Regions from separate parts of the Pelotomaculum isophthalicicum JI genome, predicted to be linked through region 1. Evidence: riboswitches for the same ligand, from Rfam matches in the RefSeq annotation. Region 1 holds a riboswitch; each other region holds the start of a gene.
The links. Region 1 has a riboswitch for molybdenum cofactor ahead of L7E55_RS14385 (hypothetical protein). Riboswitches for the same ligand answer to the same signal wherever they lie in the genome.

Region 1 (7,754 bases):
GCCTTCCCACGGGGTTAAGTCTGGCTAGCAACGGAACGATCAGCGGCACCCCAACTACCGCGGGCACCTGGAACTTTACGATAACAGTAACAGACAACGCGTCGGTTAGCGTGAGCCAAGCATTTAGCCTTACCATTCAGGCCTAAACCCGGCTCATCGGCAGCAACCGACCAACGGAAAAATATAGCCATAATTTAAACCCCACCTCTTCTATATAAGATAGAGTATTGATGGTGGGGATTTTTATTTTGAACCAATCGGCGTTTATGGGGGCAAAATGCTTGATATTGTTAACTGAAGTTGAAGTTTGCAGTAATGATACTGAAAAAAGCCTTCTTGATAAAAATGTTAAGGATTTACATTAATCTGTATAGGGATATAATTATACTCAAACGGAGTCGGTGTTTATATTAATTTCATGATTAATTGGAGGGATAATATGTTCAGTGAAAACAGTAAACCCGTGGGACTAAAAAAAGTTAACAGCACTGTTATATTGACTATTGATAATCCACCAGTAAACGCCCTAAGCATTGAAACCCTTAATGCTATAGATCAAGCTCTAGACCATATTTTGGCGGAAAGAGAGATTAAGTCCGTAATCATAACCGGGGCAGGTGGCGCTTTTATTGCCGGATTAGATATCAAGATACTTCTTTCATTAGATGAGGTTTCCGCGCGAAATTTTATGCACCGTGGTCAGAGTATAATGCAAAAAATCGCGGATTTACCCATTCCAACCATAGCTGCTATTAACGGTCCGGCGCTTGGCGGGGGAAGCGAGCTGGCATTGGCTTGTGACATTCGCTTAGCCGATATCAACGCTCGCCTCGGATTTCCAGAAATAAACCTTGGTGTTATGCCAGGTTTTGGAGGAACTCAGCGGATATCCCGAATGGTTCCCTTGTGTAATGCGTACGGAATGCTATATACCGGAGAATTAATTACTGCCGGGGAAGCCTGCCGGATAGGGATGATCAATCGGGTGGTCCCCCAAGGGCAGGTTCTGAATGAAGCAATCAAACTAACTGAAAAAATAGCGTCTAAAAGGCAGTTAGGAATACAGGCGATAAAACAGGCTGTTAAACTTGGCAAACAGCTTTCTTTACGTGATGGTTTAGCTGTCGAAGCGGAATTATTGGGTAAATTATGTAAGGGTGAAGATGTCAAGGAAGGTGTTAAAGCTTTTTTTGAAAAACGCTCACCTGTTTTTCATGATTAATAATTGAATGTGGCAGCACTGGGGGGGGAACGATGCCCATGTGACTTTATTTCCGCTTCTCCCCCTTTGTTATATAACCAGGCGCCTTAAACGGCCTCTGCAACTTTCTCAAGATTACTCGCAGATGAAGCCAATTCTTCTTTATCCGATATACCAATTGTGTTGTGCACTGTTACTGAAACCCTATACCTTAAACACCTTTCTCTTAAACAGTTCTTGTATTATTATTCCCGCTATGAAGCCGGCGCCCATATTCCAAATGGCAAATCCGGCTGTTGCCAACAACGTATAATAATCACTCTTTTCCCTGCCCACATCACGGGCTGAAGCAGCCAGCTCCAAGCCGGCGAAAAATAAAATTACACCCAGTACGCTCAAAGGAAAAATTTTAAATATTAACAATACCGAACTGCTGAAACATAGTCCTGTTATCAATAAAAAAACACCCACGATTATCAAAGCCCCGCCGGTCCGGGCGCCGAAACGAACGTGTCCGGCCATGCCCCCGGCCCCGTGGCACATGGGGATACCCCCAAATAACGGGGAAATGAGGTTTAGAATCCCCTGGGAAACAGCAATTTTCTTTTCGGTGACAGGCCGTTCAGGAAACAACCTGTTATTTTCAGCTGTTATGGCAATAACAGCGTTACCGAGGGTTAACGGCGCCTGGGGAATGCCCAAAATGAGCGTGCCCTTTACGAAGTCAGTCCATGTGATTTGTCCTAATACAAAGTGGGGCAGTTGGAAATCAAAATGGATACCGGACAATTCCTTAAAAAGCTCAGGATTCCTTACCAGAGCGGCAATTAATCCAAAGATGATTAAGACAAACATGGCGGGGATTCGCCTGCCGGCAAGCAGCATAAAAGTAATTGCCAGAGCGATAACAGCCACGATAAAATCGGACTTCATCATTTTGATACCTTCCATGATAAAGGACAGGCCCAAGCCTAAAACGATACCCCTGACAACCGGTTTGGTAACCATTCGGGAGATAATATCAAGAGTCCCCGTCAGTCCCATGGCCAGCCAGAATATACCGGTAAAAATTCCGGCCCCCCAGACCATACCCGGTGTGATGGCGGCCGCCTGGGTGATTGCGGCGCTGCCGATCGCTTTCATGGGTTGAATAGGAATAGGCGTTCGGTAATACAACCCTGAACAAATTAACAGGATGCCGAATGTAACCAACAAACCCAGCGGCTCTATCTTCATTATCATGATATAGCCCATTGCAAAAGGTATAAATGTTCCCAAATCGCCAAAAGCGCCGGCCCACTCATAACGATCAAAGCGATTACGCGGGGTTTTAACTGCCGCAGTATCAGTGCTTTCCGTTTGAGATATTTAAACTCACCCCTCGCAATGTTTTTTTACCTGCATCTATAATTCAATTCGACAGCACAAACCATAATTCCTATTTAATAAAAATGACTTCATTTTGATTACAAAATGTTTCCCCGGTAAAAAATTGCAATATTCTTCATATTTTGATAAGATAATCACCAAAATAGTGGAGGTGAATAATATGGCAGGTGCAAAAATTTTTGTTCGTGAGCGGCGCAAAGTAGGAGAAAAAGAGAAACAGCCGCGTTATTTTGTGGTGGCCGTGGCGGGCGTGGATCTAAAGATCAAGGCAAAGCATATCAGGAAAATGGAAATAGAAGAGATCGCCGGCGTCATAGGGGCTGACGTTGTATACCTGAAGGCCGGGAAAGACAACAAGGAAGATGATGACCTCGATGACGACGACAATGAATAAAAAAGAAGGTTAGAATATGGCTCTGATCCGTGAAAAGGATAGTAAAAGGCTGCATGTCAAAAGCAAGCTGATGGGCGAGACCCTCGTGGGCAAGACATTTTTAAAAAGTCTGGAGTACAGGGAACCGTTTAAAATCTTGCCCGACGTGAATGTGCTTAAAATCGGCGGCCAGAGTATTACCGACATGGGGGCTAAATCAGTCCTGCCGATTATAAAAGAGATTGTCGAAAACGCCGGCAAACACAAAATGATCATCGCGACCGGTGGTGGAACCCGCTCCAGGCACGCTTACGCCATCGCCATGGAACTGGGTATGCCAACAGGGATAATATCAAAGCTGGGCCAGAGCATATCCGAGCAAAATGCCCTGATGATAAGCATGCTGCTGCTGCCTCACGGGGGGATCAAGGTCGGACACGACGACATTCCAAAACTGGGCGCCTATTTTAACCAGGGCTGCATTCCGGTGATTCACGGCATGCCGCCGTATGGGTACTGGGAGCACCCGCCGGAGGAAGGCCGCATTCCCAGCAACCGCACCGATGTCGGGACGTTTTTACTTGCTGAGGTGATTGGAGCCAGGCATTGCATTCTGATTAAAGACGTTGACGGTTTGTATGCGAACAATCCGAAAGTAGATCCGGATGCCGAATTCATTCCAAAGATTGGCGCTAAAGAGTTGCTGGACAGGGACCAGGACGACCTGGTCGTGGAAAGGGTTGTGCTGGAGCTGCTCACCCGTTCCCAGAACATGAAACAAATTCAAATTGTCAACGGCCTCAAAGAAGGCAACATCACCAGAGCTTTAAACGGTGAATATGTGGGTACCATCATATACAAAGACAAGTAAACAGAATACATTCTTAGGAACATTCATCGGGGACATCCAAACGTTTAAGAGGTTTGTCCCTTTTTCTTTTTCCGTCAAACCCCGCACAGCTTTGGGTAATTTTTTCACCTTAAAGTAAGGCCGCAGTTTCGTTATAGTAACCTATTTAGAACCCTTGCCATAAAATATTACAACATTTAACAATCCGGCAAGGGGGTTTTATCTTGAATTACACTGTGCAAGCGGGAGAAACCTTATTTCTTATCGCTCAAAAATACGGCGTAACCCTGGACGCCTTGATCGCGGCCAATCCTCAGTTAGCGGACCCGGGCCTTATTTTCCCGGGACAGGTAATCAACATACCGGCGCCGGGTCCGGCGACAAGTCCTTTTCCCGCCGGCGCCGGTAAAGAAATGCCGGGAGCGCCGGGTCGAAAGCCGTTGCATTTCATTTCAATAACCGAAGGCGGCAGGGATGTCCGGGGAGCCTCAAATGTACCCGTAAAACCAAAGTTTACCCTGAGATTTGATAAGAATGTTGTAAACAGCAAGGTCTGGGAGAATAACGTAAAAAGCTTCACTCTCGTCTCTCAACGCAATGAAAATGTTCCTTTAAATGTTACAAAGGTTGATGACACCGTTGATTTTTCCTTAAGACAATATATTTATATCGAACCTGTAAATCCTCTTACTCCAGGCACAACTTACACATTGAGCATTTCACCGGGGCTGATGTCATTGGCCGGCGAAACTCTCGGCCAGAGCACTTCCGGCCAAGCTGTGACGATAACATTCAGGACCGCGGGTTAGACCGCGCCGCTTGGCGGAATATATCAGCATATTAATATTTTCTTAACTGCTCTTTGGTACATGTTTGCCACAGGGCGTCTATTTTCTCTTCCGCGCCGGCGGGGAATACAAACAGTACAAACTTGCCTTCCAGCAAAACAGGCTTTACCGTCTTCCCCAGCCTGACCGTCTCATCATTATTCAGCGCCGCCCCATCAAGAACTCTCACCACGTCAACACAGGTTTGGGAGATGATGTCGCGGACGCTGATCACGCCGCTTGCATTTTTTATTTTAAGTTTACCCCTCAAGCGGCCGTCGTTGCCGCTCAGGCGCAGTCCCGCCCCGGCCAGCGCCCCGATCACGCCTTGGCCGTCGCCGCCGTGCTCAGACAGGTGTATCCCAAGCTGTTGGGCAAGATTATAAGCTTCCTGTTTGCTTACAACGGTTTCCTTGGCTTTGCGGCCAAAATCGATCAGGAGCCCGGGCTTGCTTAACCGTTCAGGCACGGCAACGCACAGGCCGGGGTCCGATCCTTCAGCGCTTTCCTGAGACAAAAAATCTGAAGCGAAATCGATTAGAACATCAAGATAAGGTTCAGCTATTTCGGCTTCAAAACACATTGAACTATTGTGGGATGTGTACGGGATGTCAGGGTGTACAAGCAACTGGTGCCGGGTCACCCCGTAGCTCTTTCCCCACCCCAGTTCTTCCATGGTCTCCGATATTTTAGCCGCCAGTTCTCCTGTTCCCCAGTCGCTGTCGATATTGTCGGTGTCGTCAATACACACAATTATTCGCACTTTACCGAAAAACCTCCCTCTTCCGTTCGTATTATACGAATACGCTGCAATCATTGCATATTATCAAAAGTCATTCTAATTAATACTTATATGTTTTAATTCATTCGACATGTAAATAATTATTAAGTGTCAGAGCATAACCGGAAAGTTCTTGAAACAACTGAATCCGGGGCGCGTCCACCTGCGGTAGCGGCAGTTGTAGCAGGTCAGCACGCCTTCCAGGTAGATTTCCTCTTCAACATCATCCTTGTAAAACGAACAGGATGTGGCGAAAACCACGGTCGCGTTAATGCTGTTGTCTCCTGGAAAACATTTTGCCCCACCCGTTTCCTCCATGCTTTTTGATAACACTTCCCTTGTATCCATGATAGTAAACTCTTCACCCCTTTTTGAATTATTTATCTCAACCCCGCTAAAAAGCAATGCCGGGCAAGCTTTGCGAAAATACAAAGTTTGCCCGGCACAGCAGCCAGGTCAAAACTCTCCTTCTCGCAATGGAAGGTATACTGGTTTCCCGGTACGCCCTGCCGGCCGAAAACCATGGCTCAAAAGCTTTAGGTCTTTAGGCTCGGAGAGTAGTATAAAGAATTCCTGAGTAAAAATAAAAGCTTTGCCCGCTGTAAAAAAGGACAAAGCTTTCTTTCTAAAAACTCCTCCTTTCCGCACCGGGAGGTACGGGGGTTTCCCATCCGTACCCTAACGGCTTGGCTACCGTACCTTGTTTGCTTAGGTATGCCAAGCTCGGAGATTCTTTCACACAATATACTTATTCAACACCAACAAACAATTTCCTGCCAGTTTGCAATTTTTTTTATCAATATCGTTCTGCTTATCTGGGCAGCTTGAGGGCGTTCATGATCACTGTGGCCGCCTCGGCCCTGGTAGCCTGGCCCTGCGGCAGGAAGGTATTGCCAGGATACCCGCTAATCACGCCGTTTCGTACCGCCACGGCCACATCCCCGGTGGCCCAGGGAGAAATGTCCGCGCTGTCCGCGAAGGATGTTCCCTGGGAATATAGCGTGGTAAGCCTGGCGGCCTTGACGATCATCGCGGCCATCTGCTCGCGGGTGATTAGGTCGTCCGGCCCGAAGGTATCTTCGTCGTAACCGCCAGCAATCCCGTGGGACACTGCCGTGGCGATGTTGTCTTTGGCCCAGTGATTCCTTGTATCGCTGAAAATTTTGCCGCTTTGGGGCGCCAGGTTGAACGCTTTTACCAGCATGGTGGCGAATTCCGCCCTGGTAATGGTGGCATCGGGCTTAAAGCTGCCGTCGGGGTAGCCGCTGGTCACCTTCAATTCCACCAGTTTCTTGATGCTTGCTTCCGCCCAGTTGCCGGCGGTATCGCTGAAGGTTCCCGGACTGGACGCCTTCGCCACGGCAAACACGGCGAACTTGGCAAAGTGGTTCACCTGCGCGGAGATATCTGAGCCTGCCACGGCGCCGCCGAGGTTGACCCACTTGCCAGCCGCCTCATCGTAGGCGAAAATAGCCGGGCTTTCACCCGCGTCAACCACTGCCGGGTTGAAGCCGAGGGTCAGGGTGACATTCTTGGCAAAGGTGTAAGCGGATTTCCCCCCCACCGTGCACTCGAATACGTCACCGGCCTTTTTGGCATCCGCAGGAGCCGCCGGGGGCGTGTCCGCCTTGCGCACGCTAACTGCCACAGGATCGGCGCCGTTAAGCGCGTTGGCGGGGATCACCACCTTGGCATCACCACCCAAGCCCACCGTCCCGCCGCCCGCCGGGTTAACCATGGCCGAGCCGGTGGTGGAATTGGCGGGGGCGGGCGCCGGTTTACCGGAAGCGGTGGTAAAATCCACTTCCTGCTGCACGCCCGCCGACATGCCGTTGTTGCTGGTCAGGGCCGGGCCGACGATAATCTTGTAAGAACTGGACGGCTGCAAAGGAAACTGGGGCGCCACAAAGAGGTAGTTTCTATTTTTGTCCGAAGGAGTGCCGTCGCCCGCCCGGCTGACTTTGATGCCGACGCTTTTATTGGAGGCGTCCAGCAGTTGAAATACGTTTTGGTTTTTGCTAAAGCGGGCGTCCACCGCGACGTTGGTGGCAAATTTGATCCCGATGGCCACATTTTCGTCAAAGACATAAGGCACCCGGGTGAGCTTCCAGGGCGCCGCGGTGAGTTTTTCTCCAATAGGGCCGGGCGGGGTGGTGTTGCTGCCGGGGTCGTAACTATACACGCCGCACTCGGTAATGAGCGGCAGGTTTTTACCGCCCCCGGTGCCGCCGCCGGTGCCTTTGCCGCCTTCAGCGAAGGCAGCCAGGCCGAACACCGCGCCCTGCAAAAGCATTATAATGGTGCATAAAACAACAATCAGTGGTTTGAATCTC
Region 2 (7,754 bases), on a different contig from region 1:
TGTCGGCGTGGAGCCGTCCAGGGTGTAATACATTTTTACCAGGCCCAGATCCTTATGCTGCAGTTTTACCGTGTCGCCCCCGGCAATCTTCCCTTCCGGGGGGAAAACGGCGGCCACCGGCCAACGGCCCGGGTCTTCCACAGCCGCGACGATCTCGCCGACCCCCTTGACAAAGGCGTAATTGGTCTGTTCATTGACATTGGCCTGCGGCACGATCAGGCATAAATCGTCCGCTCTGGCCTCGCTTAGATTGTCGCTGTTTTCCAGGTACTCGTAAGCGATAATCGGCTCCACCGGTTCGGCCCCTGCCGGATCGCCAGCCAGCACGCCAGGGAAATAATATCTTTTGGTACCTAGCAACTGCTCTCGTGTAAACGACCATTCAAACCCGTCCTTACCTTTAACCGTAAGGCATCTGGCCTCGTCCTTGAGGCCGGCGGCCTCCAGCAGCGCGGCCAATTTCACTCCCCGCGCCGCATACTTCTTTTTGGTGGGCCAGTTGTTGATGGCGGAATACACGTGCTCATACCGGGCCTCAGGCACTTCCAGCATCTCTTTCATGGTCATCCGGGTTTCCTTAACCATGCCGTTGCCGCTGAAGACAACCGCCTGCTCCCCGGCGGGGCCGCTCTGATCCTTTTGGGCAACTCCCCCGCCCTTACACCCGGAGGCAAAGATGATGCAGAATATGATCACAATCCAGAAGAGACAATATTTCTTGTGGAAAAAAGTGTTCCCTTTCATTGAACTTACACTTCCTGTTTGATCAATGACTGTCACTGCTCGTATATATTCAGTGAAACCGGTATTAAGGCATGGCGTTATCACCGCTTACTCAGAGGAAAGGGGACACACCTTGCTTGGTTAAAATAAAAACGAAAGTTGTTTTGAAAATCAGGGAAGGAATGTCCCCAATTAATTCCGTGTCGACAGTACCACGGCTCGCTTCGGACCGAACTAGCGGCGCTCGTTCGCTAACGATAACGCCATGCCTCAGCCTGGTTGACTGATTAGTTACCCTCTCCCATTCTGACTACTGACTACTGACTACTGACTCCCGACTCCTGACTCCTGTTATTTAGTAATCGTGATCTCCCCGGTTTCAGCATTGTAGTCCACTTTCGCCCCCAGGTTCTCGCTGACAAACCGGAGGGGAACGAAGGTGCGCCCGGGCGGTATGGTTTCGGGGACGCAGTCGATGGCCGCCGTCTGTCCGTTTACAAGCACGCTGGTGGAGCCCGGGGTCAGGACAATCTCTTTCCCTGCACCGGTGATGGTTACCTGCCCAGTCTCAGCATTCCATTTCACTCCGGCGCCCAGGGCCTCGCTGACAAACCGCACCGGCACCAGGGTGCGTTCGACCTTGGTATTGACGTAAGGCACCGCGTCCAGGGTGAAGGGGCTACCGCCAACACTGGCTCCCGTTTGTCCGATGGTGAGCTTGATCACTTTTACCGGCGGACTGCCCGGTGTTTCATCTTTCCTTTGATTCTCCAGGCCGGCTGTGCCCGCCGTGGTTGCGGAAGCGCTCTCTGTTCCGGCAATCTGGTAGGAGAAGGTGACCACGTCGCTGTTCAGCTTGCCGGGGCCTATTGTCACAGCCTTAATCGTCGTGTTTTTATTGATTGGCCCGACCGGGTGGTTGATCGTGCCCAGAACATCCGCCCGTGCCGACCACCACCGCTTGGCAATCCAGTTGTACATCGGACTGTTCAAGTCCGGGGTGCTGCCGTCCGTCGTGTAGTAAATCTTGTCATCGTCATTGTGGGCGTTGCTCAGCGCCACCATGGTCCCCTCAGGCACCACGCCGCCGCCCGGATTCGCCTGCGGAGCGTCCCATTTTTCCGGCTCGGTGGTGAGTACCTCAATTTTACTTATGTATTTAACAAACAAATTACCGGTCTGCTCGGTGACCGCCCGCTGTCCGATCATCAGCAGCAAAGCATTCATGTCGTTCATATACTTGGGGTTATTGCTGCCCTCGACGCTCACTAGACCGAGGATGGGCTCCACCTCTTCCGCGCCCGACGGGTCGCCGGGCGTATTCCCGTCACCGTCGCCGCCGGTCTTGAAACGCGGGAAGTAATAACGCTTGTCTTTTAATAATTCCTGCACCGTCAGCGTCACCGTGTAGCCGTCCTTAGCAGTGAACTTAATTAACTTGGCCGTCTCAAGCATCCCCGCCTTGGCCAGCAAGTCCCGTAACTTAACTCCCTTGCCCACGTACCATTTCTTGGTGGGCCAGGTGTTGATGCAACTGTACACATGCTGGTATTGCTCCATGGCCTGGAGTTGGGCCAGGGTCAGCGTCACCGGAGTCTTTACCCCGTCTCCCGTGATTTCGACCGAGGTCGAGGGATCGGCCAGGGCCGCCGGCGGCGCCACCAGGCTTAACGCGCCGGCCAGCAGCAGCGCTCCCAGAATAGTCGCCATAAGCCCGCGAAACCATTTCTGTTTAACAATTTGCATTGAGCAGATACCCCTTTCACTTGTTCTACTGGTTGGTTAACATGAACAACTGCCCCGTGGCAGGGTCTTTGTAAACCGTGCCCATCTTTTCATAAAGCCTGCCCCGGCCCTCTTCGGTTTCGATCAGATCGTCCCGTATTTCCGGATCTTGCAAAACCTCGCGGCCGCGCTCCAGGTTGACGCGCTCACCTATTCGGCCCAGGTCGACATTCCAGTGCATGACCAGGGAGAGCATCAGCCCGCAGGCAAACACCAGCATGGCGTCCACAATGTTGATGGCGCCATCCATGGGATTGACCTCCTCAGGCGTTCCGCGTCTCCTGCTTCTCAGTCCCCCGTCCACGGGCGAACACCTCCAGTAAGCTTTCCAGCAAGGCCTCAAGTGAACTCAAGTAATCCTCATACCACCTTTTGCGCAGCCGGGAGATGGCAAAGGCGATGCCGGCGGCGGCCAGGCCGGTCACCGTGGCGTCAAAGGCGGTGAGCAGGGAGTCGGCCAGGGTCCTGGTGTCGCCCTGGCCCAGGGCGATCATGCCCGGCCCCAGTGGAATCAGAGTGGCCATCAACCCGAACATGGGCCCCAGGCGGGCCACCAGGTCGGTCCTGTTGGTGATCCCGGCGTAATGCAGTTCCTCGCCGGCAAGCAGCCGGCGGGCCAGGGCCTGCAGGGAGGTGGCGGGCAAATGGCGGTGCTTGATCAACTCGCCCAGAGCCGCTTTCTGGCGCCGGAACAACCGGCTATTTTCGATCTCGTCCATGATCTGAACGGCTTCTTTCCCCTGAAAGGCGTCAACCAACTCCGGCACCCTTACCCGTGCCCGGCGCCGCTCCATGAGGGTTTCCACAAGCAGGCCGCCCAGTTCAATCACGGTAAAGGCCAGTAACAGCAGCAGGACCGCGACGGTAGGCATTAGTAAAGCCGACGAGATGACATGCATTGTATCTTTCAACGGGGTTAACACAGATATTGTCACCTAGCTACCTCCTTTGCGTATTCCAAGTACCTCTTAATCGCGCCGGTTAGAAACAGGAGTAGAAACACAACCGCCGCGTAACCGTCCTGTATATCTGCCTCCTCCTGTAACTTCAAGGGTATATCATCGGCCGACATCTCGAAAACACGCCAGGGTTGTACATCCGGCTGCTCCGGGGTGACACCGCCGGTAGTTGAAGCGGCGGCAACTTCCTTTTTTTCCGCCAGGTACTGCCGGTTGGCTTCCGGCACCGGCTGTTCGGCAGGTATCTCCGGCTGCCTATCGGCAGTTGTCGAATCGCCGGCAGCCGCCTTTTTCTCCGCCGGGCTCTGCCGGTTGGTGGCGATAATCTCATTTTCCGCCGGGGAACGCCGTCCACTCTCCGGCACTGGCGCTTTTTTGGGCATCTCCCGCGACCCGCTCTGCTGAGAACCTGCGTTAGTCAGGCTTTGACCATGCACGACGCAGGAAGCCGACAGGTTCCCGGCCACAGTCCTCGCGGTGATGGTGGCCGTGCCGGGGCCGACCACCGTCACCAGGCCGTTGCCGTCGACCGTGGCCACCCTGGTGTCGCTGGAACTCCAGGTCACGTCGTGGTCCATGGTGTTGTATGGTTCTATGCTCGCCACCAACTCAATGGTGTTACCGACTTTGAGACTGGCCGTGTCCTGGTCGAGGGTGATCTTGGTGGGCGGCCCGGCCGGCCTCTTCGCCGGGTCCGCCGCTTTGCCCGTGAGATCAGCTTTATAGGTAAAGGTTACAACGTCGCTGTCCTCTTTGCCGGGACCGATGGTGACGGCCTTGATCACCGTGTCCTTTTTAATCTCGATGGGCCGGTTGACGCTGTCCAAATCGTCCGGCCGCAGCGGCCACCACCGCTTTGCGCTCTTGTTGTACATCGGGCTGTTAATGGTCGGGATGCTGCCGTCCGTGGTGTAATACACCTTGTCCGCGTCATTGTGCTTATTGCTGAGCTCGATCTTGGTCCCCGCGGGCACCTCTCCGCCGGCCACGCTCGCCTTCGGGCTGTCCCATTTGGGTGGGGCGTCGGTAAGCACCTCGATTTTAGCCACATATTTTAAAAACAAGTTATTGTTCTGCTCGGTAACCGCCCGCTGCCCGATGAGCAGCAGCAGCGCGTCCCGGTCGTTCATTTCGGCGGGGTTGTCACTGCCCTCGCTGCTGATCAGGGCAAGGATCGGCTCCACCTCCCGCGCGCCCTCCGGAGAGCCTGGAACGCTCCCGTCGCTGGCATGGTTGTCCATTAAGCGCGAGAAATAATAGCGCTTGTCTTTGAACAACTCCTTAACTGTAAGCGTCACTTCGTACCCGTCGTTCGACACAAATCTGATCAGCCTGGCCTCTTCTGTCATCCCCGCCAGGGCGAGCAGGTCCCTCAGCTTGACACCTTTCCCTATGTACCACTTTTTGGTAGGCCAGGTGTTGATCACACTGTACACGTGCTCGTATTGTTTCATGCCCTCGAGCTGGGACAGGGTCAAGGTCACGGGGGCAGTCACTCCGTCCCCGGTGATCTCCACCGAGTCCGACTGATCGGCCAGGGCCGCCATGGGCGCCATCAGGTTGGATAAGCCTACGAGCAGCAGCAATACCAGTAATTTCACAAAGAGCTTACAGAGCCATATATTTTTAACTGCCGGCGTGATCATACTCCCCTTATCGCCAGAAATTGACAAAACAAAAACAGCCGGGCGCGGAAAACGCGTCCAGCCGTTGTGCACAGCAGGCAAACAACCCTTTCCGCACTGGGAGGCAGGCCTGTTTCCGGGCCGGCCCTGCCGGTCAGCCGCCATAGCCGCGCGAGGCCACAGGCGGGCAGACTAGGATGTTACACTGTGGATGTCCAGAACGATATTATATTTTAACAAACATAGCGTAAACCATCATTACCACAAAAGGATAAAATTTCTACAAATAGGTTTAGACCGGTTTAGAAGATAACAGTAGAACTCCGGTTAAGCCACGCTTTCATTTAATTTATAACTACTCCTGTCTAGCCCTCGGGTTATACTTATCTAATAAATTAACCCAATAATAATCTATTAGATAACTCAAACTAAACCATGCTGTATTTGGACAAAAAACACCCCCGGGTGAAGGGGGTGGGTAGCATACCGGACGGGTAACGTTGAAAGCCGGAAATCCGCTAGCCCGAGATCAAGTCTATAAGCATGCCGTAATCCGTGACGTCAACGTAGCCGTCGGAGTCGAGATCAGCGGCGTAAATCTCAAAATCATTGGGGGTATACTCGGCACTGATAATGTCGATCATTATCCCCAGGTCTGTGACATCGATGTAGCCGTCGTAGTCGATATCCCCCTTGGCGCGGTTGGTGTAGACGAAGGTTTGCACATCGCTGTTCGTTTTTCCGTTTTGGTTGTTTTGGCCGGGGGGTCCGATCCTGACGGCCTTGATCGCTGTTTTACCGGTAGTGCTGACGGTGATCGGGTGATTGATTGTGTTCAGACCTGGGTGGTCATACCACCATCTGCTGCCAATCCAGTTATAGATCGGGCTGTTCAGGGTCGGGGTGCTGCCGTCAGTGGTATAGTAAATCTTGTCCGTGTCTTCCAGCCCGTTGTCTGGGGTACCGGGTATGGACAGCGCCACCTGGCCGTTGGCCGGGGGCGGCCCGCTGGCCGGACTAGCCTGAATGGAGCTATCCCATTGACTAGGTTGGGTGGTGAGCACTTCAATTCTGTTCACATAGGCCTGGAGTTGGGCCACGGTGAAGGTAGTGGGATTCGTCACCCCGTTTCCGTCGATCTGTACCTCGGTCGACGCGGCCAGGGCCGGCGCGGGCGCGGTCAGGCTGAACTCAGCAGCGCGCCCAGGACGGTCAGGCAAACCTTGTAAAACCAGTTTTTTTTGACTATTAACATTTTAATTATCCCTCCTTTTTTAATTCATAAACAAACAACTTTGGCTCGTCGAAGACATAAAACGTCGCCATATTATCGGTTTCCGAAAGCGGCCGGTACATGACGGGCTTGTTCAGCTCGTCGGCAATCAGCGCCAGGTCGTCCACGGACCGGACCGGGATCGCGTTCCCGCGTTCGCCAGGGATCTCTCCCTCGATGACGGCCATGCGGTAGCCGTATTTTTTAACAATTCGCCTGAACCTGGCCTCCAGGGGATCGGTCCGCCCCGCGCTTCCGCCGGTGAACCGGAGCAGCAGGGCCAGGATGACGGCGCTGAGGCCGGCGGCCGCGCCGTACAGGGCGGCCTTTTTCCGGTCGGTTTGGGCCGGCACGGACCTGGTCGCGCTGATGGCGCCGGGCTTTTCTTTAACCGGCTCCCCGCCGATCTCAAAAGCTTTCCGGACCAGCGGCACCACCAGGGTCGGGGCTATCTGATCCTTGATTTGCCCGCTGTCCGTAACGGCTTCCACGTCCACGTTCCAGCGCACGGTCAGGTTGACCTCGTTCGGAATCAGCTCCGTATCCTTGATCACCATACTGGCGAAGGTATTGTATTCCGGCAGGCGCAGCGGCAACTCCTCCTGGACGGAGACGGTCCGTTCATTGCCGCTAAAGGCTTTTTTCGGCAGCAGCACAAATTCCCGCTGCCAGATTTTTGTGTTTTCCTTGCCGGCCAGCGCTTCCGCCAGGGCGACTATTCCGTATTCGCCCCTGACCTCGGACACCCGGTCGGCGCTGAAGGTGTACTTGAAAGAGGTAGTGATGTAATCAACGAAGTTGGTCATGTACACGTTGCCCGCCCCGAGGCTATTTTCGGCGTACAGGTTGTTGCCCGGGATAAAGTAGACCCGGTAGTCCACCCGGGCTGTCTGGTTGTAGGAAACCAGCGGCACTGTCTCCCGCGCCGTGCCGTGCCAAAAAAGGGACTTCAAAAACAGGAACGATGTCAGGGCCAGCAGCGCCGCGCACATAGCCAGGCAGGCCAGCCTGACTCTCCTGTCCATCCGGTGCTTCCAGCCTTGATCATTTATATTTTTAATTGGCTTCAAGTTAATAACCATTGTTAAAATTCCATCCCCTGGGGACTCGCACCCGGTTTGACCATCCCGGCCAGCGTCTTGGCAAATAAAGCGGCCCAACCGATTTTCGGGATTGTACAAACCACTTTGCCCCTCACCTGCTGCGGGCCGACCAGGTCCGGGTCCGGCCCGCTGTTGTTGTCGCCCTTGGTCCGGAAAACCCTGGCGCCATGGTTTTCCTTAATTTCAATCACCCGGTGGGTAATCAGCATCTTATCCCGGCGAAAATCAATCACATCACCCAGCCTGACCTCGTCTCCCGAAATCTTTTTGACCAGGGCGATGTCGC
Region 3 (7,754 bases), on a different contig from region 1:
TATTTACAAAAAATAGCATGGAAAATACTCTTTGTCAAGTCAATTCAAGTGAACAATTAGCGCTCATCATTAATTAAGTGTGCCTTATCGGGACTGAAAGATAGATAGACTTCTTGACCCATCCCCATATTTCCATCAAATACCTGATCGGGATTGATTATTGTAACCAACGGAAAACCACAGTCAATTGTTGCTTTATATTGAAAACCGAGTGAGAGCAACTCTCGGATTTTCCCGGATACAATGTTGGCACCGTCGACCACTTTTCCTGGGGTAGTACTAACACTAATATCTTCCGGCCGCAACAAGACATGTACCGTATCGCCCACATCGGCCATACTCCCGGAGACCCTGATTGTATTCTGGTCTACCTGTACGAAAACACCACGTCCATCCTTTTCCACGACTGTACCGGGGAGCATATTTTCTATACCTACCAAAGACGCCACAGTCCGGCTGGCCGGCCTTGTCAAAATCTCGCGGGGAGCAGCTGTTTGAATAATCCTGCCTTTTTCCAGAACTACTACCCTACTGGCCAAGAGAGGAATTTCACTAAAATCGTGAGTAACAAAGACACAGCTTATGCCGGTATCGCGCAAAATTCGCCCCAGTTCTACTGTTAGTGCCGTCCGCGTGGGGGCGTCTAGCGCCGAAAAAGGCTCGTCCAAAAAAAGTACTTTTGGCTCCAGAACTAGTGCCCGGGCTAGACTCACCCGCTGTGATTCACCACCGGAGAGGTGGCGCACCGAACGATGGATTAAGTGTTCGATGCCCAGTCTTTGCGACCACTCAGTAACTGGTACACGGGATTTTTCCATGGGAAGTCCCCTTACCTTCAGACCGGAAGCTATGTTATTGTAAACAGTTGTATCCAGCAGCAGGGGTTCTTGGAAAACCATTGCCATAAGGCGGCGCTGCTTGATAGGTTTTTTCCAGTCAACTATTTCGCCTTTAAAAAACAACTCACCGCCGGTGGGGCGCTGTAAAAGCATCAGCACCTGCAATAGGGTGCTTTTGCCGGCTCCGTTGGGGCCTATTAAGGCAACGATCTCACCCTGGTTGAGAGAAAAATATTCAATATCTAATATTTTGTTTTTCCCTTTAGTTAGCGAGAGATCTTTTACTTCTATGACTTTTTCGCTCATGAGGTCCGCCTCCACTGTTGTTGAATTGTCAAAATCAGGGTTATGCCATAAGCCAGGGTCAGTAGAATAAAGCTGATTGCCATTGCGATGTCTAAGTTGCCCTTGGAAACTTCCAACACAGTGGCCGTGGTCAGAACCGCAGTTTGGCCTTTAATGTTGCCGCCAACCATCATGGACGCACCCACTTCAGAAACCACGCCGCCAAAGCCAGCAATAACTGCCGCTAGAAGGCCCATCCGGGCTTCCCGCGCCAGGAGAAAAAGCGTTTGCCACCAGGTGGCGCCAATGGCAATAATTTGCAGTCTTAGTTTGGGGTTTAGCTGCTGAATGGCGGCAATGGTAAAACCGGTTACGATGGGAAAAGCAATCAGGGATTGGGCGATGATCATTGCGATTGGGGTATACATTAATCCCAGGAAACCCAAAGGCCCGTACCGCCACAGAAAAATGCTCACCCACAGGCCCACTACCACTGGCGGAAGCCCCATGCCGAAGTTTACAATGCTCACAATCAGCTTACGCCCGGGAAACAAGGATAGGGCCAGGAACGTTCCTAAGGGAACCCCAATCAATACACTAATTAACGTTGCCGTGCCGGAAACCTTGATGGTAAGCAACGTAATCTCAAAAAGGTCATGATCTCCTGTAAAAAGTAATTCCAGCGCTTTTATGAAGCCTTGCCATATGATGTCCATTTCCTCTTTTCAACTCCGTTCAGCTATTTATCCAGGTCTTCCATATTCTTATATTTACAAGAAAAACACCTCCCATCGAGCGTGTCATAAAATTAGCCCCAGGTTCTTTACCAAGGCAATATTAAAAGCCGGCCAGGCATTGCGAAAAAATGCCCTATCCGGCTGACGTGCGAATTAAGCTCTCCTTTCCGCAATGGGAGGCTTGAAGGTTTCCCTTCAAACCCTGCCGGCCAACCACCATAACTTTAGAGTTTCAGGTGAAAAGGCTCGGAGATAAAAATATTTTATTTATTCTAGATATAACTGGTTAAATAAAAACTCAGCAGGTGAGCCCTATGAATTATGGAACACTTTGCCGCGCGCGCATAAAAAACCCCTACTATTTAAAAGTAGGAGTCATTAGCCGCTCATAGGCATCAGGCGAACTCCATCGCCTCTTAAATGATAAAACTATGAACAATGTAAATACATATTTACAATACTCATAAAAAATACCATGGAAAAACCTTATTGTCAATCAACTTTATTGGACAACCAGGACCGAAATATCGGACTTGCGTAAAAGTTTTTCCACGTAACTACCGAAGAATATATCTTTTATCATGTTATCTTTTCTGGGTGTTACCACTACGAGGTCAAACATGCCTTTTTGAACAAAGTTTTTTAACTCTTCACAGGATTCGCCTGCGATGGTATGCGTAGGCAAGTCAAATCCCGCTAAGCTAGTTAAAAACCTGGGCCTGTCCGATTCTTTTTCAACAAAAGTTAGCTCGCCGGCTGCTTCTTGGTGAAATGCCTTAATGTCGGAAACATGTTCCGGCTTTTTAAGCAACTTGACCAAATGACATTCCGAACCAACCATTTTCGCTAACTTGAGGCCACTATTCAATGCCCTTTTTGCTCCCGGCGAACCATCATACACAACCAAAACTCTGTTGAACATTTTGGGAGCCCCCTTTGTAATTCTTTCCCCTTGCTGAAAATTAGTCTAAACAGAAAACTCCACTATATACCTGTTGGAGTTTCATATTGACTTAATAATTTTTTTCAAATAAAATTTTAATAAGCGGATATTATGAGGTGATGGAGCTCACTTATATGCCTTGTCGAGGCTAATAGCTCCTACCAATATTTTCTTATTGGTGGGAGTTTTTATTTTTTGCCGGCTTCGTATATAGCGCCGCTACCTGTTTTGACAGTTCTTATGGCAATCTTTTTTACGAAAGGGTGATTTGTGGTGCTGGACCATTATGTGCTAAAGAAAAATAGCCTTTTGCAGATCCTGGCTGAAGCAGTTGATTTTGCTGCAAAAAAGGGAAACAGCCCAGCCGCTTCGCTTTTAAAAGAGAGTGCGGATAAACTTTCCCGGGAAACTTTTACCCTGGTCATACTCGGTGAATTCAAAAGGGGCAAGTCCACCTTCATCAACGCTCTTCTGGGCGGCAACCTGCTACCGACTGCCGTCGTGCCGCTGACAGCCATTCCCACCATAATCCAGCACGGTGAACAACTCGGCGCCTCTGTCATTTACCTGGACGGCACCAGAAAAGCAATTCCGGTCAGCCAGATCGCCGATTACGTTACTGAAAGGGGAAACCCCAAAAACATCAAAAAACTGCGCGAGGTGCAAATCATTCACCCGTCGGAATTTTTAAAACAAGGCGTCATCCTGGTGGACACACCGGGTGTCGGTTCTGTCTATGAGCATAATACCGACGCGGCGTACGCTTATCTTCCCCATTCCGACGCCGCCATCTTCATGATTTCCATCGATGCCCCCCTCAGTAAAATAGAAATTGACTACTTGAGAGATATTTCTAAATATGTGAACAAGCTTTTCTTCGTATTGAACAAAATCGATATCGCTTTACCGGAAGACATCACCGAGGCATTGGCATTCACCAGGGAGACCCTGTGGAACAGCCTGGGCGAAGGAGAATACGACCTGATTCCTCTCTCGGCGCGCCAGGCCCTGCTCGGAAGAACCGGCGGCGGAAACGGACAGCTGCGGGTGGATGCCGGCGGCATTGAGAAGCTGGAAGAAGTGCTGGGAAATTTTATCCGGAACGATAAAGGGCGGCTGCTCCTGGAGTCTTCCGCCGCCAGGGCGTTACGGACCATCAACGAACTGGAACTGGAACTTCAGCTCTGGCAGCGGGCGATGGACGGCTCGCTGCAGGATCTGGATGAAAAAATCACACTTTTCGCGGCTGAACTGGAAAAGCTGGAACAAGAGCGGGAAGACTCGATTTATCTCCTCTACCGTGAGGTGGACCGTTTGAGCGCTATGGTCGAAGAGGATATTAATGAATTCAGGACGGCTAAAACAGGTGAGCTATTACATCTGATCGAGGAATCTTATAAAAAAGAGTCGTCCGAAAAGTCAGCAAAAGAGTTGACTCATTGCCTGAACGATTTCAGCAGAAACCTGATCCAGTCGGTATTGAATGAAAAGCGCAACGAAGAGCGCTTGAAGGTAAGGAGTCAATTTGAAAAAGTGTCGATGCGGTTCTTTAGCCGGATCGAAGGGATTGTAGATAGAATGATGTCTATCTCGGCCGAGATTTTCGATGTGCCGGTGGAAAAATCATCATCCAGAGAATACATTATGGGTTCTAAAAAATTCTTTTTTCACTTCGAAGAGCACCCGACCTTTATTCCTTCGCTGGAAATGCTGTCTGTCTCCGGTTTACTCCCGAAAGCGTTGATTAGCGGCCACCTTCTTAATAACGCTAAAAATAAGCTGGTGGAATTATTTGACCGCAACTGCGGCCGGGTGCGCTACGATCTGGCGGACGGCCTGAAAGAAGGCGTGCGGGACGTGGCCGGCGAGCTCAGACTGCGCGCCGACGCGGTGTCCCAAGGGCTGCGTACCGCCCTTCAGAAAGCCAGGGCGGAAAGGGGATTGAGTGAGGAGGAACGCCGTGAAAGGGTAAAGATCTGGCAAAGGGATTATAACGAACTGATTAAGATGAAGGAAACAATAAGGGAAATCAACGCCTCGCTGTAGCGTTTAACAAAGAACTTTTCAGGGAAACAAAATCTTTGTAAATCTGGTGAGTAAATGTGGCAAACAGCAGGCCACCTTTTTATCAAAGCACTATTGAAAAATTACTGCTTGAAAATCGTTGCCCCCCATGTATTTACGGTGAGGAAAGCAAGAAAACATACCTGACGTGGTTTGATATCGAATATTATAACAGCCTTCCCACAATGCTTGAGGTGTCTAAAAATGGTTTTTGCAAACAACACGGCTGGCAAATATCCTCACTGGGCAATAAATTGAGCACGCTTAATCAATTTGTTGCAAACATCAAGTTGACTGAGCTAAAAAACATAAAAGCTGTTTTACAAAGCAACAAAAATGGATGGCTTGGCCAGATATGGCCTCTTTCCATTATTTTTTCAAGACGGTCTGTAAATGTCTTCCTTGATATCCTAATAAGATTGCATACTACTAAAAAATGTCCGATATGTGAAACAATTGAGCAAGGTGAACAGATGGCTTTAACTTACATGGCCAGTTTTTTAAAAGAAAAAAAAGGACAGGAAATATACCGGAAATCGCCTGCCCTTTGTTGGAGACACTTAATAGGTTTATTCTACGAAGTTCCAACAGAGATAACGCTTTTATTAGCCGATATTCATATTGAGCAATTGCAGAAGTTAGATAGTGATTTTGAAGAATATTTCAGAAAAACGGATTATCGCTTTTCCAATGAGCCAAAGGGGGAAGAACAACTGGCCTGGCTGAAAAGTTTAAGATTTTACGTCGGTGAACGGTTTAAATAAAATTGGTACCTGATTGAATCAATTATCGGACAACCAGGACCGAAATATCAGAGTTGCGTAGCAGTTTTTCCACGTAACCGCCGAAGAGTACATCTTTTAGCGCAGTATCTTTTTTCGGTGTTACCACTACGAGGTCATAATCACCTTTTTGAACAAAATTTTTCAATACTTCGCAGGAGTCGCCCAGGATGGTATGCGTGGGCAGGTCGAATCCCGCCTGGCTGGCTAAAAACCTGGCGCCGACAAATTCTTTTTCGATAAGAGCTAGCTCGTTAGCCGCTGCTTGGTAAAATACCTCAATATCGGAAATGTGTTTCGGCTTTTTAATCACCCTAACTAAATGACATTCAGAACCTGACATTTTCGCTAACTTAAGCCCATCCCTTAGTGCTTTTTTGGCTTCCGGGGAACCGTCATATACAACCAAAACCTTGTTGAACATTCTTAGACCCCCTCGTACTCTTTTCCCCTAGTTAAATTAATTTTAGCAAAAACTCCCACTGTTACCAGTAGGAGTTATCTGCAGGGTCTAAACAAAGTTTACTATTATATATTTATTTAATTATACACAATATTCAAAATATATCAAACAGATATTAAAAATTGCTTAACAAAAAAGGACAAACTATCATTTTAACCTTAATCTTAAAAACCTAGGATTACTCGAAAACATCGCCAACCAGAGAAAAATTGTCCACCTCGTGGAATACCTGGGGGAAGTTAAACAGAAGCTTTTACAAGGCCGCTTCAATTTGGTTGTCCTTGGTGAATTCAAAAGAGGAAAAACCACTTTTCTTAATGCCCTCCTAGGCGCGGATCTTTTGCCGACTGCCGTCGTGCCGCTAACTTCCATTGTTACCTTAATCCAATATGGCGAGAGGATTAGCGCGAAGGTAACTTTCCTGGACGGGGTTGTCGAAGAAACAACGCTGGATGAATTGCACTTATACGTCACCGAAGAGGGCAACCCCTGCAACGAAAAGAATGTCAAGCTTGTTCATCTTGAGTACCCGTCGCCTTATCTAAAAGACGGCGTCGTTTTAATTGACACGCCAGGAGTAGGGTCAATTTACCAGAACAATACGGATGAGACTTATAACTACCTCCCCAAGGTGGACGCCGCTATTTTTCTTTTATCGTCCGACCAGCCGATTAGCCGGTCCGAACTTGATTTCTTGAAGGATATTGGGCAGTATTCAGCAAAGACATTCTTTATTTTAAATAAAGTTGACTATTTAACTGATTTGGACAAAAAAAAGGCGCTTGAATTTGCCAAGAAAGTTCTGGCTGAAAAAGTTGGCTTAGAAGAGATAAATATTTACTCGCTTTCTGCCAAGTTGGCCCTGGATGGAAAGATTTCCGGCGACGATGAAAAAATAAAAGCAAGCAACCTGCCGGCGTTTACCGCTATGCTAGAGAAATTCCTGCTAAAGGAAAAGGGGCGCGCGGCTATTAACGCAACCTGCAACAAAGGCAACAACGCGGCCGGGGAGTTGCAGCTCGGGCTGGAACTGGAGATGAAGGCACTGGGTATTCCCCTAGAAGAATTGAAGGCTAAGATAGTACTGTTTGACGAAATGGTCATAAATCTGCGTCAGGAACAAGAGGATAACGGTTATATCTTTCAAGGTGAGAAAAGCAAGGTGTACCAGGAGCTTGAGCATGAAATAACCGTGTTCCAGGAAAGTCAGGACATAATGATTGTTAAAGAAATCGAACAGGAATACTAGACTAAAAAGGAACTTTCCGGACGGAAGCTGATACACTACCTGGAAGGTTGCATTGAGAACAGGATCCGATCAGCCTTCGACGAGTGGCAACCCAAGGTAGAAGAGAAAGTGAAGGAAGCTTTCGACCGGGTAATCGCCCGGTTCACCGGTAAGACAAACAGGGTAATCGGCGAACTTTTGAAGCAATCGGCGGAAATTTTTGATCTTAAAGTCGAAGGTTTTGCGGAAGTAGAAGCGCTGACCGAAGAGACCAAGCTTTATTATATCTTTGGCGAGCACTCGAATATGTTTATCCCCAACGCGACTAATTTATATGCGCTTTTTCTGCCGAAATTCATCACCGGTCCGATGATTATGCGGGTAATGAGGAAAAAGGTGGAACGGGATTTGGA
Region 4 (7,754 bases), on a different contig from region 1:
AACAGCGGCCGCAGTATGGTTCTGCGCTTCCCATCTATTCTCTTCCAATTGCCACCAAGCCAAAGAATAACCGGTGATTTCACTTTTACTATCGACAAATGCCTCTAATGCTTGTTGAACCAATGGCGCTTTAGTGTCACAAGTGCCTTTTTCAGAGCTAACATAATTTGACACGGCATTTCTGATCTCTTCATCTGAAGGCTTATTTCTCATTCTCTGAACTACAGGCGTATATAATGGATCGTCATTTACCGGTTGTTGCTGGAAATGAGAGTTTAACAATTGTATGACGGCTCTGTTGCCGATTGTTTTTTGGAGTTGCAGTATATTTTCTTGAGTTTGTAAGAAGCCAGGGGGTAAACCACTTTGCGTGGATTTTGGCTCAATCGTTTTTGTTTTATCATGTTTTTCTGAAATTTTATGAGAATTTTGAGTTGTTTTAGGCCCCTGTGTAAACATGGGCTCATCCATATACTATTAATTTGCTTTGAATAATTTGTCCTATTGTGTCGAATCGCATATAAACAATAACGACCGCCGTTTTATGGGCGGTCAATTATTTAATATTATTTGTTTTTATATTCGCCAAGGTTATTATAGTTCCTTCAACCAACTCGGCGATGGGTACTTCTCTTAACCCTCCCCTATCTTCCATTGGCCTAACCATTACCGTGTTGTCTTTGGTGAACCATTATAGCAAAGGGACGTTCTTTTTCGCTTCTGCTTGTACAGGCCTTGGTGCATAAATTTATTATCTATACAGAATACTGTAAAGCGAGAGAGGTAAATAAACATGACAATCAGTGCGCAGGTCAAGCAAACCGTGGCCAGCCTTAAGGGCGTTCAGGCCACATTGGAAACCTTTGCTTTATCCGAGGAAAACCAAGAAGCGAAGGCTATCCTAAGTCGAAATACGCAACGAATCAACCATGTTATACGGGACATGGAAAAAAGACTTGGTGTTTTGGAATTTGAAGAGCCGCAATATAAAGGCTTCTAGCAATTACATTATTAAGGAGTAACCTAATGCCTGAATGGTTAACCATTTTGCTCCGTTCCATCGGTTTATTTTTTCTCACCTTACTTCTTGTTCGTCTTATAGGAAAAAGGCAAACCTCCCGGTTGACCTTTTTTGATCTAATTACCGGTATTGTAACCGGGGTTATGGCTGCCGCCATTTCCTTGAACCTGATCAAAGACTTGGCCAACGGTCTTGTTGCCCTGGCGGTTTGGACTGTATTCCCAGCGTTAATTTACGTTTTATCAATAAGATACAAAACGGTAAGAGATATCATCCACGGAAAAGAAACAGTCCTTATTAACCATGGTAAAGTCCTGGAAGATAAATTATTGGAAGCCCGTCTTACACTTGAAGATTTGTTAAGCCAGCTGCGGAAGAAAAATGTTTTTAATTTTGCCGACGTGGAATTCGCCGTGCTTGAACCTACCGGAGAGGTAAGTACCCTTCTCAAGAAAGATAAACAACCTCTTACCGCCAAGAATCTGGGTATAAACGTTGGGCAGGAAAGCGTACCCCAGACGGTTATGCTTGACGGGATTATAATGGATGAACCGCTTGCGGCAATGGGACTAAACAGGCGCTGGCTGCATACAGAACTGGAAAAAGTGGGCGTGGCGCCTGAAAACGTCTTTATTGGCCAAGTGGATTCCGTAGGACAATTATATCTTGACTTGTTTGACGATGCTATTCAGGTGCCTAAGCCCAAAACAAAAGAACTTGCCTATGCTACCATGAAAAAATGTCAGGCGGACTGTGAATTATACGCCTTAGGTACTAAACAACCGCAGGCTAAGAAGATGTACGAAAAATCTTCTGAGATATTGTCGGAAGTAATTCAGGAATTAGAGCCTTTGCTAAAAAGGTAAGGGGACACACCTCTATCTTGGGTATTCCTATGCGGTTGGGGAATGTCCCCGATAGCTCTTGGCATTGTTCCCTAATTTGGTAAAGGAGGCTTTCGCAATTGTCCAATAAGAAAAAGAAGAAATTAACTCCGGCACAACAGCAGTATCATTCCTTTTCTAAAGCCAGGGAGCCTCAACGACCAGTTCTGCTAAACGTAATCAGGGCGTTTTCAGCAGGGGGGACAATTTATCTTCTCGGTCAATTTATTCAAGATTTTTTTCTCTGGAATTTTAATTTTACCGAGAAGACAGCGGGAGATCCGACAGTGGCTGTATTGATTTTACTCTCAGTTATTCTAACTGCTTCAGGTGTCTACGATCATATCGCCCAATGGGCAGGCGCCGGAACAGCGGTGCCGGTAACCGGGTTTGCCAATTCCATCGCTTCGGCTGCTATCGAACACCGAAGTGAGGGATTTGTGCTGGGGGTTGGGGCAAGTATGTTTCAGTTGGCAGGTTCGGTAATTGTCTATGGAGTTTTTGCCGCCTTTGTGGTTGCCCTCATTAAAACTATATTGACACTGTTAGGAGGCTCCTAGCATGCTGCATGGACACCAAACCTGGGTCTTTCCCAACAGGCCCACCATTTTGTCCGCGGCAGCCGTTGGGGGACCCTTTGAGGCCAAGGGGCCCCTAGCTGAGGATTTCGATATCCTTCATGGCGATATATGGCTCGGGCAGGATAGTTATGAGAAAGCAGAAAGAAAAATGTTGGAAGAGGCATGTGAAACAGCAATTAAAGTGAGCGGCTTTGACAGGCTGCGCTTAAAACCAATTAAAGAAGAAGTGCATAATAAAATTAAAGAATCGAACAGAGACTATAATGTACATGTTACATCAGATAAGAAACTTTTTATGCAATTGCAGCAAATAGAAAACCAAGTAAATGGGCCGCAGGAGAAACCGCTGACAGATATACAAAAGAAGGTTATGAAGATAAATAAAGATATTCAGGGATGAAATTTCATTTGTTATAGTAACAATAATTAATCATTCATGCAGGAATTTGTTCTAAGATGTAGAATTACTTTACTCACATGTTAAAATTAAAGATCTCCGAGTCAGGTAAACCTTAGCCGGTAGCAGGTATGGTTGTCTGGCCGTTAGGGTGTGTTGGGAAACAAACGCGCCTCCCATTGTGGAAAGGAGAACATGGCTAGAAGCAATTTTGTGGCTTTGTTCCTTTAAATGGGACAAAGCCTTATTTTTTATTAAAGTCATGGTGCAGGGTGTATGAAAAAAATAATTAAGATATTTAATTCAATGCCATTCGGTATTTTGGCTATATCAGTTTGCTGCGTATATTTTGTATTTATGGAGTATATCCCGGAGAATCCGCGCTTTTTGTTCAGGACTATTTTGTTTGTGGTATTGTGCCTAAATATTTTGTCCTGCGTGATTGCCCGTTTCAGGAGTCTTACATGCAACATAACAACAAGGAAACTGGGAGATCTTTTATTGCACTTGGGCATTGCCCTGATCATCCTGGCCGGCCTCTTGGGTGGGCCGAAGCACAGCGCTTACATTCAAATAAAAGAGCACGAGACGGTGGACCTGGAGCATGAGGGTTTCCCCATCGCCGTCAGGGCAGAGGTAATTGAGGCTGAATACTATGCCGGCGGGGCCGTAAAGCAATACTTCACTACTATCAGCATTTTGGAAAGCGGGCGGGAAGTTGACGTAAAACATATATCAGTCAACCATCCCGCCAGTTATAAAGAAATCAAGATATACCAGTCCACCTTTAGGACAGCGCCCGGTGGTAATATCAGCGGCCTGACAGTAAAATCCGAACAAGGTCTCCCTTTTGTCCGGACAGGCCTGTTGTCGCTGGCTGCGGGGTCGGTTTTAATTTTATTAGGGAGGCGGCATGGTGTTACTTCCTGAAAACGACCTTTTTTTTGCTGCTCTTATCACTTATCTTATATCTTCCGTCCTTTACCTCGCCGCCTTCTGGTTCCAGGCGGGTAGGGCTCTCCGTACGGGCACGGGCTTCTTTGCCGCAGGCCTGGCCCTCCATACAGCCGCCCTGGCGGCAAGGAGTCTTGCTGGCGGCCACCTTCCTTTTGCCAGTATGTACGAGTTTATTATTGTTTTTTGCTGGGGACTGGCTGTGCTTTATCTGATTGGGTGTCGCCGTTTTAAGATTCACATTGCCGGTGTTGTAGTCCTGCCGCTGGAGGTATTGTTTTTGGGGTATGCCCTGACGGTAAAGACGGCTGCCGGCCCGCTTATCCCGGCGCTACAAAGCGTCTGGCTGCAACTGCATGTCGCTGCTGCGGTTCTTGCCTACGGTTTTTTTGCCCTTTCCTTTGCGGCCGCCATCCTTTACCTATGGCAAAAAGGCAAAGACGGGACCTTCGTTTCGGACCGCAATTTGGACAGGTTAATTTACTATTTCATAGCAGCCGGCTTCCCGTTTATGACCCTGGTCCTGGTGACAGGGGCAATATGGGCTGAGGAAGTGTGGGGATCGTGGTGGAATTGGGATCCCAAAGAAACCTGGGCGCTTATTACATGGCTCATATATGCTGTGTACCTGCATTTTCGCAGAGCCAGGCAATGGGAGGGCAGGTTTGCCGCATTGATAGCCGTGATAGGATTTGCAGCGGTTGTTTTCACCCTCATAGGGGTTACCTTGCTGTTGCCGGGGGCGCATAGCTACTAGAAACAAAACAATAATATTGTCTCCGAGCCCTTGGGACCTAATGAATCAGTCCATGGACCAGGGCCGATAGGTTCCGGTGGAAACGCCGGCGCCTCCCGCCGGAAAGGAGACCAGCCAAGTCATGTGCTTACACGCCGGGCTGGGTTCTTTCCGCAGGCCCGGTTTTTTTATTGGTTTTTTTATTGGGGAGGTGATGTTGTCTGTAATAGCGCGATGCACAATATTGGCAAGAAAGGAGATGAAAAGCGTTATGTCACTTAACAGCCGGTCAGCCGGCATCCTGTTGTCTTTATTATGCTTTCTGTTTTTCCTGGGCTCGGCTTCGGCAACGGATCTTACAAGCCTGAGCGTACAATCCTCTACTTATGTTCCCGGGCAGGAGGGCCGTTACACGCTGACTTTTAAGTCGGGAGAGCAGTTGAACTTGTCGGTTGGTTCATACGTGTATGTTAATTTCCCGCAGGGTTTTTCTTTTGTGCAAAACAGCATCAGCAGCGAAGATCCTGGCTGCACTCTGGCCAGTATCCAATACAAAAACAATAGCACTGATAAATACTGGTCAGTCCTCAATGGCGATGTCAGCGTCGCGGGAGATGTATACAGGTTCATTTTCCAGCCTACCGTCAGCGGCTCGGTTTATACTAACGCTAACATCAACATTTACATGGTCGTTCCGGGGGTCGTCAATGCACCCGCAGTAGGAACCGGTACGGTTACGTTGTCAGTCTATGGGGCTAACGGCAACAGTTATACTAAAAGCGCTTCTGTAACACTTGGCGACCCGCCTGCCTCGGCGCCGTCAAACCTTGGGGTCGTTGCGGCAAATTCTTTAAAAGTGAACGCAACCTGGGATACTGTAGTTGGGGCTACCCGCTACCAGTTGTTGTATTCCAGCGACCCGGAAGGAACTTATATTCAGGCTTGTGACTTCGGCAAAGAGCCTGACCCGGGTCAGGAGTGGTCATTGACAAGTAACTCCTGCAGCTATTCAGGGACAGGCAACGGAGGTCTTGAAGCCGGTAAAACCTATTACTTTAAAGTTAGGGCGGGTAACCAGTACGGCTATGGTCCCGCTTCCCAGCCTGTAGCGGTCGCGATCCCGGCAGTCACCCTGCAGCAGTCCACACCAGTTGACGGCGGCTATGCATCGATAGGCGGGTCAATTACTGCAGTATTCAACCAGCCGGTGAGGATTACGGATAACGACAAGATCCAGGTTTATGAGAAGAACACCGGAAAACCGGTTACGAAAAACCAGGTGTCCGTGGACGGGAGCACGGTGACTATTTCCGCCGCCCTTAGCTACCGGACTGCATACCAGGTGGTCTTCCACGAACTGGCTCTTGAGGGCACGGTATGCCAGGGCTTCTATAACCGTTTAATTGGCTGGTCCTTCACGACATACGGAAGCAGCAGCGGAAGCAGCAACCCTGTCTCCTCCAGCACAAGTCCGGCCACCAACAGCGGGCTTACTTCCAGCTTTTCCGATGCCGATGTGGCAAGTGCTCTGAAGAATGCGGAAACATCTCCAAAAGTAACCCTGAGTACTTCAGGTTCAACCACCGGGTTGAGCTTAACCATCAGTCAGTTGGGTACCATTGCCTCCATGGGCAAACCGGTAGAGGTTACGGTAAGTAACGCTGACGTAAATCTGACCCTGGATCCGGCCGCCTTGCTCGGCGGTATACAGGGTACGGCCCAATCTGTCAGCATAGGCGCCAGGGTTGTCGACAGCGGCGCCACGCCCGCGGGCGGCGCAGTTATGATTGCCGGGAAGGTCTTCGAGTTGTCGATAACAGCGTTAATGCAGGATGGCAAAACCCAATCGATAGACAAGCTTGCCGGGACTATCAGCGTTGCTCTGCCGGTGACGGCTGAGTCAAAAGAGGCCGCCCAGCGTGGAGAACTCACAGCCGCTTACTATGATCAGGAATCAGGTTCATGGGTTTCGTTGGATAACGGGACTTACGACGCGGAAAAGGGTGCCTTTTCCTTCCAGACCAGCCACCTGTCCAAATGGGCGCTCGTCTATAAGGAGTCATTAGGTGGTCCTGTAACCTTCAGCGACATTCAGGGTCACTGGGCTCAAAAAGAAGTTGAGTTTATGGCCGGTAAAGGCTATCTAAAAGGTGTGGGCGGCGGCCTGTTCGCCCCTGAGAACAACGTCACCCGCGCTGAATTCGCTGCTATGTTGGCACGCTGCCTCGGCCTCTTAGGGGAACAGCAGTGCCCGTTTGCCGACGTGCCGCAAGACGCCTGGTTCCGCAACGCTGTTTCGCAGGCTTATACCGCAGGGATTGTAAAGGGTATTAGTGATAGCAGCTTCGCCCCCGACAGTCTAATCAGCCGCGAGCAGACGGCTATGATGGCTGCAAACGCTCTGCGCTATAAAAACGCAAAAGAAAGCGCCGGTATAGATGTTCTAGACCAGTTCGCGGACAAGAACCTGATTTCCGATTGGGCGGCGGAATCCTGCGCCATGGCTGTTGACAAGGGAATCATTAAAGGGTCGGGAGGGCTTTTTGCCCCCGCGAATAACGCTACCAGGGCTGAGGCGGCAGTAATGCTGTACAGGGTGCTGAACAGCTTAAACTTAGAAAGGGGTGAGTAGGAAATGGTTAAGGTTAATAAAAGCTGGCTGGGGTTTCTGCTGACAGTATCTTTTCTTCTCCTGCTCGCGGCCCATCCTGTCACGGCTTCTTACAAGGCGCACAACACGGACGCGGATGCGGGCCTGTTCCTGCAGACCTACCCGTCGGCGGTGGGCACAAAACTGGACAATTGTTACTTGTGTCACACCGGAGGCTATAACACCTCAAACAAGTACTTGGATTCGTGCGACTATTGCCATTTCAAATACGGATTTAAGCCGCCGCACGGGAACATCGCAGCGACACTTAACACTTATGGCACAGCCTACCTCAACGCGGGGCGGGACGCGGCTGCGTTTGCGGCAATTGACGCATTGGACTCCGACGGGGACGGATTTAGTAATGGGCAGGAAATCCTTGCCGGCCGCCTGCCCGGCGACAGCAATGACAACCCGAACGTGGTTCAGGCGCCAGCTGTAGTTTACACTAGTGAGAAGATAAGGCAGTTGGCCAAAACAACGCAGTTTATGGCAGTGGACACGGCCAAGTCAGGTGACTACTTCGGCACT

Region 2: another riboswitch for molybdenum cofactor. It lies ahead of L7E55_RS11700 (FN3 associated domain-containing protein); the one in region 1 lies ahead of L7E55_RS14385 (hypothetical protein).
Region 3: another riboswitch for molybdenum cofactor. It lies ahead of L7E55_RS13985 (ABC transporter permease); the one in region 1 lies ahead of L7E55_RS14385 (hypothetical protein).
Region 4: another riboswitch for molybdenum cofactor. It lies ahead of L7E55_RS10590 (cytochrome c biogenesis ResB family protein); the one in region 1 lies ahead of L7E55_RS14385 (hypothetical protein).

Annotation. Positions count from the first base shown of each region.
Region 1 covers NZ_JAKOAV010000033.1:19,600-27,353, reverse strand. Annotated here, with positions in the region: gene L7E55_RS14420 (putative Ig domain-containing protein) at 1-146, shown strand, start outside; gene L7E55_RS14415 (enoyl-CoA hydratase/isomerase family protein) at 440-1,222, shown strand; gene L7E55_RS14410 (putative sulfate/molybdate transporter) at 1,406-2,569, opposite strand; gene L7E55_RS14405 (hypothetical protein) at 2,751-2,984, shown strand; gene L7E55_RS14400 (amino acid kinase family protein) at 3,001-3,834, shown strand; gene L7E55_RS14395 (LysM peptidoglycan-binding domain-containing protein) at 4,038-4,622, shown strand; gene L7E55_RS14390 (hypothetical protein) at 4,654-5,403, opposite strand; gene L7E55_RS14385 (hypothetical protein) at 5,533-5,853, opposite strand; molybdenum cofactor riboswitch at 5,870-5,989, opposite strand; molybdenum cofactor riboswitch at 6,041-6,162, opposite strand; gene L7E55_RS14380 (S-layer homology domain-containing protein) at 6,233-7,754, opposite strand, start outside.
Region 2 covers NZ_JAKOAV010000022.1:18,347-26,100, reverse strand. Annotated here, with positions in the region: gene L7E55_RS11730 (chitobiase/beta-hexosaminidase C-terminal domain-containing protein) at 1-744, opposite strand, end outside; gene L7E55_RS11725 (hypothetical protein) at 861-1,010, shown strand; gene L7E55_RS11720 (stalk domain-containing protein) at 1,075-2,313, opposite strand; gene L7E55_RS11715 (hypothetical protein) at 2,252-2,509, shown strand; gene L7E55_RS11710 (DUF2149 domain-containing protein) at 2,495-2,812, opposite strand; gene L7E55_RS11705 (MotA/TolQ/ExbB proton channel family protein) at 2,772-3,443, opposite strand; gene L7E55_RS11700 (FN3 associated domain-containing protein) at 3,440-5,185, opposite strand; molybdenum cofactor riboswitch at 5,181-5,303, opposite strand; gene L7E55_RS11695 (chitobiase/beta-hexosaminidase C-terminal domain-containing protein) at 5,611-6,216, opposite strand; gene L7E55_RS11690 (DUF5305 family protein) at 6,353-7,447, opposite strand; gene L7E55_RS11685 (signal peptidase I) at 7,450-7,754, opposite strand, start outside.
Region 3 covers NZ_JAKOAV010000031.1:8,012-15,765, reverse strand. Annotated here, with positions in the region: gene L7E55_RS13990 (ABC transporter ATP-binding protein) at 57-1,145, opposite strand; gene L7E55_RS13985 (ABC transporter permease) at 1,142-1,840, opposite strand; molybdenum cofactor riboswitch at 2,006-2,125, opposite strand; fluoride riboswitch at 2,224-2,284, opposite strand; gene L7E55_RS13980 (universal stress protein) at 2,364-2,783, opposite strand; fluoride riboswitch at 2,911-2,972, shown strand; gene L7E55_RS13975 (dynamin family protein) at 3,078-4,850, shown strand; gene L7E55_RS13970 (DUF6062 family protein) at 4,907-5,632, shown strand; gene L7E55_RS13965 (universal stress protein) at 5,655-6,074, opposite strand; gene L7E55_RS13960 (dynamin family protein) at 6,334-7,362, shown strand; gene L7E55_RS13955 (hypothetical protein) at 7,471-7,754, shown strand, end outside.
Region 4 covers NZ_JAKOAV010000019.1:3,257-11,010, reverse strand. Annotated here, with positions in the region: gene L7E55_RS10615 (CFI-box-CTERM domain-containing protein) at 1-459, opposite strand, end outside; gene L7E55_RS10610 (DUF1657 domain-containing protein) at 794-1,000, shown strand; gene L7E55_RS10605 (DUF421 domain-containing protein) at 1,027-1,887, shown strand; gene spoVAC (stage V sporulation protein AC) at 1,986-2,465, shown strand; partial or broken gene L7E55_RS10595 (stage V sporulation protein AD) at 2,467-2,685, shown strand; molybdenum cofactor riboswitch at 2,969-3,091, shown strand; gene L7E55_RS10590 (cytochrome c biogenesis ResB family protein) at 3,160-3,813, shown strand; gene ccsA (cytochrome c biogenesis protein CcsA) at 3,797-4,594, shown strand; molybdenum cofactor riboswitch at 4,603-4,719, shown strand; gene L7E55_RS10580 (S-layer homology domain-containing protein) at 4,845-7,205, shown strand; gene L7E55_RS10575 (GEGP motif-containing diheme protein) at 7,209-7,754, shown strand, end outside.